3 regions of the Streptomyces ovatisporus genome follow, and region 2 is predicted to be linked to each of the others. Evidence: predicted binding sites of a transcription regulator. Region 2 holds the regulator's gene; each other region holds the start of a gene.
The links. The regulator HrcA, encoded in region 2, represses chaperone genes, less so after heat shock. The targets are predictions, from matches to a motif close to TTNGCACTCNGNNNNNCNGAGTGCNAA.

Region 1 (3,275 bases), on a different contig from region 2:
GATCGTCGGGTCGATGAGGCGGCCTCCGAGCTGTTCGGCCACCTCTGCCACCAGATGCGCGCGGACGACCGCGCCGTCGGGCTCGTAGAGGTACCTGCCCACCGGTCCCGCCGGCGGATCGGGCAGGCCACGGGAGGGAAGGGTGTGCGGGCCGGGCAGCAGTGTCGCTCGTACGGGTGGGATCTCCGTCCCACTGCCCGTAGGTGCTCCCGTTCCCTCCCCGAACCAGAGCACCGCCTCCTTCACCTCGCCTCCCATCGAGATCCACTCCGCTCCGGCGTCGTGCGGGACCGCCTCGTGCGGGATGCCGGGTGCCACCTTCAGCGCGGCGCGCGAGACCCGCCGGGCCACCTCCACCGCCCACGACAGCGGAGGGGAGTAGGCCTCGGGATCGAAGATGCGCCCCCTGCCGCCCCGGCGTGCGGGGTCGACGAAGACGGCGTCGTAGCCGGAGACATCGGCGTCGCCCACGTCCTGGCAGCGGACCTCGATGCGGTCGGCGAGGCCCAGCGCGGCGGCGTTCGCCCGTGCCACGTCGCACGTCAGCGGATCGCGGTCCACGGCGAGCACGCGCACGCCGGCGCGGGCCAGGGCGATGGCGTCACCGCCGATTCCGCAGCACAGGTCGGCGAGTTCACGCACGCCCGGCTCCGCACCCCCGCCGGCGAAACGCGCGGCCCTGTACGCCGCGACACCGGCCCGTGTCGACTGTTCGAGACCGTCGGGGGTGAAGTACATGCGTGCCGCGTCCTGTGCGCCGAACTTCGCCACGGCCCGCTGCCGCAGCCGGGCCTGGGCGAGCGCGGCCGAGACGAGCTCCGGCGGGTGAGCGCGTCGGAGCCGGGTCGCGGCGGCCAGTTCGTCCTCCGGCCGGTAGTCCTTCAACGCCGCGAGCAGCGCCTGTCCTTCGTCGCCCTGCAGCGCGGCGAACGCCTCCCGATCCACCCGCTCATTCTCCCTTCCCGCCACCCTTCCGTGAGCAGTGGGGACGGTCTCCCGGCGCCACGCGGCTCGCGGGCACCTGGCACTCTGGTTGACGGAGTGCTAACCGCGGCATAATGTCGGCGTTGGCACTCTCCCTTGGTGAGTGCCAGCTACAAGCGACGGGAAGATCCGGCACCCGCGACGACGGATCGACCACACTCGCCACCCCAGACATAAGACCCCGTGATGAGATCTCCGAAGGGGGAGGTCGGATCGTGACGACCGCCAGCAAGGTTGCCATCAAGCCGCTTGAGGACCGCATTGTGGTCCAGCCGCTCGACGCTGAAGAGACCACGGCCTCGGGCCTGGTCATTCCGGACACCGCCAAGGAGAAGCCCCAGGAGGGCACGGTCCTGGCTGTCGGCCCGGGCCGTTTCGAGAATGGCGACCGCCTGCCGCTCGACGTGAACGTCGGCGACATCGTGCTCTACAGCAAGTACGGCGGCACTGAGGTGAAGTACAGCGGCGAGGAGTACCTCGTCCTCTCGGCTCGCGACGTTCTCGCGATCGTCGAGAAGTAAGTCACCGAAGCCGGAAGACACTTCTGATCCGCGCCCCGGTCCCTCCCGCATCACCACGAGATGTACCGGGGGTCCGGGGCGCGGTTCGTTCGAGAGGACTCAACAGCTCCCATGGCGAAGATTCTTAAGTTCGACGAGGACGCCCGCCGCGCCCTCGAGCGTGGTGTGAACGCCCTCGCCGACACAGTCAAGGTCACCATCGGCCCCAAGGGCCGCAACGTCGTCATCGACAAGAAGTTCGGCGCCCCGACCATCACCAACGACGGCGTCACCATCGCCCGTGAGGTCGAGGTCGAGGACGGCTACGAGAACCTCGGCGCGCAGCTGGTGAAGGAGGTGGCGACCAAGACCAACGACATCGCTGGTGACGGCACCACCACCGCCACCGTGCTCGCCCAGGCACTGGTCCGCGAGGGTCTGCGCAACGTGGCGGCCGGCGCTTCCCCCGCCGCCCTGAAGAAGGGCATCGACGCCGCGGTCAAGGCCGTCTCCGACGACCTGGTCGCCAACGCCCGCCCGATCGACTCCAAGGAGGACATCGCCTCCGTCGCGGCTCTGTCCGCCCAGGACAAGCAGGTCGGCGAGCTGATCGCCGAGGCGATGGACAAGGTCGGCAAGGACGGCGTCATCACCGTCGAGGAGTCCCAGACCTTCGGCCTGGAGCTCGACTTCACCGAGGGCATGGCCTTCGACAAGGGCTACCTCTCGCCGTACATGGTCAGTGACCAGGAGCGTATGGAGGCCGTCCTCGACGACCCGTACATCCTGATCCACCAGGGCAAGATCAGCTCCATCCAGGACCTGCTGCCGCTGCTGGAGAAGATCATGCAGGCCGGCAGCTCGAAGCCGCTGCTGATCATCGCCGAGGACGTCGAGGGCGAGGCGCTCTCCACCCTCGTCGTGAACAAGATCCGCGGCACCTTCAACGCCGTCGCCGTGAAGGCGCCCGGCTTCGGTGACCGCCGCAAGGCGATGCTCGGCGACATGGCGACGCTGACCGGCGCCACCGTGATCGCCGAAGAGGTCGGCCTCAAGCTCGACCAGGCCGGTCTCGACGTGCTGGGCTCGGCCCGCCGCGTCACCGTCACCAAGGACGACACGACGATCGTCGACGGTGCCGGCAAGAGCGAGGACGTCCAGGGCCGCGTCGCCCAGATCAAGAGCGAGATCGAGGCCACGGACTCGGACTGGGACCGCGAGAAGCTGCAGGAGCGCCTGGCCAAGCTGGCCGGCGGCGTCTGCGTCATCCGCGTCGGTGCCGCGACCGAGGTCGAGCTGAAGGAGAAGAAGCACCGTCTGGAGGACGCCATCTCCGCGACCCGCGCCGCGGTCGAGGAGGGCATCGTCGCAGGTGGTGGCGCCAGCCTCGTGCACTCCGCGAAGGTGCTGGACGGCTCGCTCGGCAAGGTGGACGACGAGGCCACCGGTGTCGCCGTCGTGCGTCGTGCGGTGGTCGAGCCGCTGCGCTGGATCGCCGAGAACGCCGGTCTCGAGGGTTACGTCATCACCTCGAAGGTGGCCGACCTGGAGAAGCACCAGGGCTTCAACGCGGCGACCGGCGAGTACGGCGACCTGATCAAGGCCGGCGTCATCGACCCGGTCAAGGTCACCCGCTCGGCGCTGGAGAACGCCGCCTCGATCGCGTCGCTGCTGCTGACGACCGAGACGCTCGTCATCGAGAAGCCGGCCGACGAGGAAGAGTCCGCGGGCCACGGTCACGGCCACGGTCACGCGCACTGACGCACGCCAGTTCAGCTCCCGCAGGGAGCC
Region 2 (3,275 bases):
GCCACAGGGCGGGCACGGCGTCGGGACCGGCCTGCGGTTCACCGGACTCCTCGACCAGGTCTCCGCAGAAGACGACTTCCGGGCCGGGACGCCTCTGCCCACAACCCTGCCCGGCGGCCTCGCGCCGCCCCCGCACGAGCACTGCCAGGTCGCGCGAGCTGTGCGCCGGGCCCAGGTTCACCAGCACGACCTCGTAGGGGCCCACGGTCAGCGTCAGCTCGTCCGTGACCGCCTGCCCGGGGAGGACGAGCGCGTCCGCCGCCTCGGCGGCGGCCTCCGGCGGCATGCCCTCCGCGACGGCGTCGCGCCGCAACTCCTCGGCCGTGTCCGCCGGACACGCTTCCATCCCCGCGGGCCCGTACACGCGCGCGCCCGCGAAGGACGCCGCACCCAGCACATGGTCGAAGTGCGGGTGCGTGAGCACCACCTGCGTCGCGGGCGTCCCGAAGCGGTCGAGGAGCTGTTCACGGAGCAGTGCGCCCTCCGCCGGGCCCGACCCGGCGTCGACCACGAGAACCCCCGCCGGCCCCGCCACGGCGCCCACGGTCGCGTCCCAGACGGGCATCCGCCGCCGCACGACGCCCGGAAGAAGCTCCTCCCAGACCTCGTCGCCCCCGCGGGCCGCCGTACGTCCCGCTGTCGTCGGCGGACCTGCGTCTTCCCGTCCGCCCTCCCCTCGACCGGCCATGCGGTGACGTTAGCGGGGCTCTGCCCGAACCGTGCGCGCGGTACCGTCAATCGGGCGGCTCTTGCCCCGGCCAGGGCTACCGGCCGTACACTGGCCCAGGGGATTTGGCACTCCGTCGGGGAGAGTGCCAGGAACGCAGGAGACGCCGGCGGCCGGGAGGCGCCTGCGCCCCCAGTGCAAGCGCGGCGAGGCTGGACGGGAGGTGTGCGCGTTGCTCAGTGAACGCAGGCTCGAAGTTCTGCGCGCGATCGTCCAGGACTATGTCGGCACGGAGGAACCGGTGGGTTCCAAGGCGCTGACCGAGCGGCACAACCTCCAGGTCTCCCCGGCGACTGTGCGCAACGACATGGCTGTCCTTGAGGACGAGGGCTACATCGCCCAGCCGCACACCAGCGCGGGCCGCATCCCGACGGACAAGGGCTACCGCCTCTTCGTGGACAAGCTGGCGGGCGTGAAGCCGCTGTCCTCCCCGGAACGGAAGGCCATCCAGAACTTCCTCGAGGGCGCCGTCGACCTCGACGACGTGGTGGGGCGCACGGTGCGTCTGCTGGCGCAGCTGACCAGGCAGGTCGCCGTCGTGCAGTACCCGTCGCTGACCCGCTCGACGGTCCGGCACGTGGAGCTGCTCTCGCTCGCTCCCGCACGGCTCATGCTGGTGCTGATCACCGACACCGGCCGGGTCGAGCAGCGTCTGATCGACTCTCCCGCCCCGATGAGCGAGGCGTCGCTCGCCGATCTTCGCGCACGGCTGAACAGCCGGGTCGTGGGTCAGCGCTTCACGGACGTACCCTCCCTGGTGCAGGACCTGCCCGACTCGTTCGACGGTGACGACCGCGGCACGGTCTCGACGGTGCTCGCCACCCTCCTGGAGACACTGGTCGAGGAGACCGAGGAGCGGCTGATCATCGGTGGCACCTCCAATCTCACCCGGTTCGGGCACGACTTCCCCCTGACGATCCGGCCGGTGCTGGAGGCTCTGGAGGAGCAGGTCGTGCTGCTGAAGCTGCTCGGGGAGGCGAAAGACCCCGGAATGACCGTAAGAATCGGGCATGAGAATGCCCATGAAGGGCTGAGTTCCACGTCGGTCGTATCGGTCGGCTACGGTTCGGGCGACGAAGCAGTCGCCAAACTCGGCGTGGTCGGACCGACCCGCATGGACTACCCCGGAACGATGGGAGCTGTACGCGCAGTGGCACGGTACGTCGGACAGATCCTCGCGGAGTCGTAAGTGGCGGCGGACTACTACGCGGTCCTCGGCGTGCAGCGCGACGCCTCGCAGGACGAGATCAAGAAGGCCTTCCGCAGGCTGGCGCGCGAGCTGCACCCGGACGTCAACCCGGACCCGAAGACGCAGGAGCGGTTCAAGGAGATCAACACCGCTTACGAGATCCTCTCGGACCCGCAGAAGAAGCAGGTCTACGACCTCGGCGGCGACCCGACGGGCGGCGCCGGCGGCGGGGGCGGCGGCTTCGGCGGAGCGGGCTTCGGCAACTTCTCCGACATCATGGACGCCTTCTTCGGAACGGCCTCCCAGCGCGGCCCGAGGTCCCGTACGCGCCGTGGCCAGGACGCCATGATCCGGCTGGACATCGACCTGGAGGAGTCGGCCTTCGGCACGACGAAGGAGATCCAGGTCGACACCGCGGTCGTCTGCAACACCTGCAGCGGCGAGGGTGCGGCGCCCGGTACGTCGGCGCAGACCTGCGACATGTGCCGCGGCCGGGGCGAGGTCTCCCAGGTGACCCGGTCCTTCCTGGGCCAGGTCATGACGTCGCGCCCGTGCCCGCAGTGCCAGGGCTTCGGTACGGTCGTGCCGACCCCCTGCCCGGAGTGCGCCGGTGACGGGCGTGTCCGCTCGCGCCGCAGCCTGACGGTGAAGATCCCCGCCGGCGTCGACAACGGCACCCGCATCCAGCTGGCGGGCGAGGGCGAGGTCGGTCCGGGCGGCGGCCCGGCGGGCGACCTGTACGTCGAGATCCACGAGAAGTCGCATGCGACGTTCCAGCGGCGCGGTGACGACCTGCACTGCACGGTGACCATCCCCATGACGGCCGCCGCGCTCGGCACGAAGGTGCCGCTGGAGACGCTGGACGGCATGGAAGAGGTCGACATCCGCCCGGGTACGCAGTCCGGGCAGTCGATTCCGCTGCACGAGCGCGGCATCACGCACCTGCGGGGCGGCGGCCGCGGCCAGCTGATCGTGCACGTCGAGGTGACCACTCCGTCCAACCTGGAGCCGGAGCAGGAGGAGCTGCTGCGGCGGCTGGCCAAGCTGCGGGGCGAGGAGCGGCCGACCGGGCAGTTCCAGCCCGGCCAGCAAGGGCTGTTCTCCCGGCTGAAGGACGCGTTCAACGGCCGCTGACCGGCGGCGGGTTGAAGGTTCCGCGCGGATTCGGGCCGATCCCGCCGTCCCGCCCCGGGCGGTCCGCCCGGAGGGGGACGGCCGTCCTGCCGGGGCGGCCCGCTCCGGGGCGGGACGGTACCGGCAGGAGGCGTATGTGCCGCGTGGCAGGATGAGCGCATGTCCTTCCCGTTGACCTTGCTCTCAGAGTTCACGGAGCATCCGATAGTGCAGGCGCCCATGGCG
Region 3 (3,275 bases), on a different contig from region 2:
CGGCGTTGAGGCCGTGACCCTTCTGCAGGTTGCGCACCTTCTCCGTCACGACGCCGCCCTCGAGACCGGCGTTGACCGCGATCTGCTTGAGCGGGGCCTCCAGCGCGTACTTGACGGCCTGCGCACCGGTCGCCTCGTCGCCCTCCAGGTCCAGCTTCTCGAAGACGCTGGAAGCCTGGATCAGAGCCACGCCACCACCGGCGACGATGCCCTCCTCGACGGCGGCCTTGGCGTTGCGCACCGCGTCCTCGATGCGGTGCTTGCGCTCCTTCAGCTCGACCTCGGTGGCGGCACCGGCCTTGATGACGGCGACACCGCCGGCCAGCTTGGCCAGACGCTCCTGGAGCTTCTCGCGGTCGTAGTCCGAGTCGGAGTTGTCGATCTCCGCGCGGATCTGCGCGACGCGGCCGGCGACCTGCTCGCTGTCACCCGCGCCGTCGACGATGGTCGTCTCGTCCTTGGTGATGACGACCTTGCGGGCGCGGCCCAGCAGGTCCAGACCGGCGTTCTCCAGCTTGAGGCCGACCTCTTCGGAGATGACCGTGCCGCCGGTGAGGATGGCGATGTCGCCGAGCATCGCCTTGCGGCGGTCACCGAAGCCCGGAGCCTTCACGGCGACGGACTTGAAGGTGCCGCGGATCTTGTTGACGACCAGGGTGGACAGGGCCTCGCCCTCGACGTCCTCGGCGATGATCAGCAGCGGCTTGCCGGACTGCATGACCTTCTCCAGCAGCGGCAGCAGGTCCTTCACGCTGCCGATCTTGGAGTTGACGATGAGGATGTAGGGGTCCTCGAGCTCCGCCTCCATGCGCTCCATGTCGGTGGCGAAGTACGCGGAGATGTAGCCCTTGTCGAAGCGCATGCCCTCGGTGAGCTCGAGTTCGAGCCCGAAGGTCTGCGACTCCTCGACGGTGATGACGCCTTCCTTGCCGACCTTGTCCATCGCCTCGGCGATCAGCTCGCCGATCTGCGGGTCGCCGGCGGAGATGGAGGCCGTCGAAGCGATCTGCTCCTTGGTCTCCACATCCTTGGCCTGCTCCAGCAGGGCGGCCGAGACGGCCTCGGTGGCGCGCTCGATGCCACGCTTCAGGGCCATCGGGTTGGCGCCTGCGGCGACGTTGCGCAGACCTTCCTTGACGAGCGCCTGGGCCAGGACGGTCGCGGTCGTCGTGCCGTCACCGGCGACGTCGTCCGTCTTCTTCGCGACCTCCTTGACCAGCTCGGCGCCGATCTTCTCGTAGGAGTCCTCGAGCTCGATCTCCTTGGCGATGGAGACGCCGTCGTTGGTGATCGTGGGGGCGCCCCACTTCTTCTCCAGCACGACGTTCCGGCCCTTGGGGCCGAGCGTGACCTTGACGGCGTCGGCGAGCTGGTTCATCCCGCGCTCGAGGCCGCGCCGCGCCTCCTCGTCGAACGCGATGATCTTGGCCATGTGAAGTGGTCCCTCCCGGACTGGGGATCCCCCTGCACAACCAGGGGACGGGTCTATCCGGACCGCGCTGGCGCCCGCGACGGACGGCACGCACACCGCGTGGTTCCTTGCTCCACGCGGCGGACGAGCCTCACCGACCCGGTCCTTGTCTGTCACTCTCACTCGTAGAGTGCTAACGCAATGATTAGCACTCGACCCCTGCGAGTGCAAGCGCCCTCAGGACATCACGCCGGACGGCGGAGGGCCCGCGCCGCGCCCCCGTGGGAGGCGGGCCACAGGACCGTGGACACGCGTAGAGGGGCCGTATCCCCTGGCGGGATACGACCCCTCGTACAACTCTCTGCGCAGTGTGGCCGGCGCTCAGGCCGTCACGCGGACCATGTCGGCCTGCGGCCCCTTCTGCCCCTGCGAGATCTCGAACTCGACCCGCTGCCCTTCGTCCAGGGTGCGGTAGCCGTCCATCTGGATCGCGCTGTAGTGCACGAATACGTCCGCACCACCGTCGACCGCGATGAAGCCGTATCCCTTCTCCGCGTTGAACCACTTGACGGTGCCCTGAGCCATGCCTAACTCCCCTATTACTGGCCCTTGCACGAGCCCGCACTTCACGAACCCGGGTCAGACCTCGCCCCCGGCCGGTCCCCTCACCCACGGCGGGAGCACGGGATACACGAGCCTGAACGCGTCGACCGCGGCTGAATGTATCTGCACGGACGCCCTCTGCAACAGGCCATGAAGACGAGAATTCTGGGCAGCGGCTGAGCGGTCGAATGCCCTCAACTCCCGGAAAACCAGGGCAAGCAGGGCCAGGCATAGCGCGCCAACACGACAATTGCCGCCCCGATTTCGCGCACAACTTGTCGCGTTCTCATATGCGTCCGGCACATACCGGATCACTTACGGGGCGGGATTCCTCGCACCCTATCGCGGTCCGCGACGCGGAATCGCCCCCTCCACTTCGCACTTGTCCCGGAAGGGGGCGATTCGCCGGTAGGTGGTCGACCGAAGCGGCAAAGGGCCTTCACCGAGCCCTCACGACCTCAGCAGCCACCCGCCACGGCCGGGATGATCGAGACGCCCGCACCGTCGGGCGTCGGGGTCTCGAGACCCTGCTCGAAGCGGACGTCGTCGTCGTTCACGTACACATTGACGAAACGGCGCAGCTTGCCCGCGTCGTCCAGCACGCGGGGGCCGATGCCCGTGTGGTTCTTCTCGAGGTCGGCCAGCACCTCGGAGAGCGTCGAACCCTCGGCACTCACCTCCGCCTGACCGCCGGTGTAGGTGCGCAGGATGGTCGGAATACGGACGTTCACGCTCATGATGCGAGACCAGCCTCTCGGAAGGAGTCCAGGTTGGGGCGGATGACCGCGGAGGGCCCCGTCGTCGGAGCCACCGCGTCCAGTGTCTTCAGTCCGTCGCCCGTGTTGAGGACGACGGTGGTGAGGGACGGGTCGAGCCCGCCCTCCTCGATGAGCTTCCTCGTGACCCCGACCGTCACACCGCCCGCCGTCTCGGCGAAGACGCCCTCGGTCCGCGCCAGCAGCTTGATGGCGTCGACGATCTGCGCGTCGGTCACGTCCTCCACCGCGCCGCCGGTACGGCGGGCGATGTCCAGCACGTACGGGCCGTCGGCCGGGTTGCCGATGGCCAGCGACTTGGCGATCGTGTCCGGCCGGACGGGGCGTACGACGTCGTGCCCCTCCTTGAAGGCGCGGGAGACCGGGGAGCAGCCCTCCGCCTGAGCGCCGAAGATCTTGTACGGCTTGTCCTCGACGAGGCCGAGGGCGACGAGCTCCTTCAGCCCCTTGTCGATCTTGGTGAGCTGGGAGCCGGAGGCGATGGG

Region 1: groES (co-chaperone GroES) is a predicted target of HrcA. The motif match lies at 1,022-1,048, and genes of this name have one in related genera.
Region 3: groL (chaperonin GroEL) is a predicted target of HrcA. The motif match lies at 1,582-1,608, and genes of this name have one in related genera.

What each region holds. Positions count from the first base shown of each region.
Region 1 is NZ_JBHSFH010000002.1:91,695-94,969, forward strand. Features, by position in the region: gene ACFPA8_RS00710 (THUMP-like domain-containing protein) at 1-945, opposite strand, end outside; gene groES (co-chaperone GroES) at 1,197-1,505, shown strand; gene groL (chaperonin GroEL) at 1,617-3,245, shown strand.
Region 2 is NZ_JBHSFH010000003.1:446,905-450,179, reverse strand. Features, by position in the region: gene ACFPA8_RS03610 (MBL fold metallo-hydrolase) at 1-688, opposite strand, end outside; gene hrcA (heat-inducible transcriptional repressor HrcA) at 900-1,916, shown strand; gene dnaJ (molecular chaperone DnaJ) at 1,917-3,050, shown strand; gene ACFPA8_RS03595 (nitronate monooxygenase) at 3,210-3,275, shown strand, end outside.
Region 3 is NZ_JBHSFH010000005.1:454,822-458,096, forward strand. Features, by position in the region: gene groL (chaperonin GroEL) at 1-1,432, opposite strand, end outside; gene ACFPA8_RS10415 (cold-shock protein) at 1,793-1,996, opposite strand; gene ACFPA8_RS10420 (MoaD/ThiS family protein) at 2,473-2,751, opposite strand; gene thrC (threonine synthase) at 2,748-3,275, opposite strand, start outside.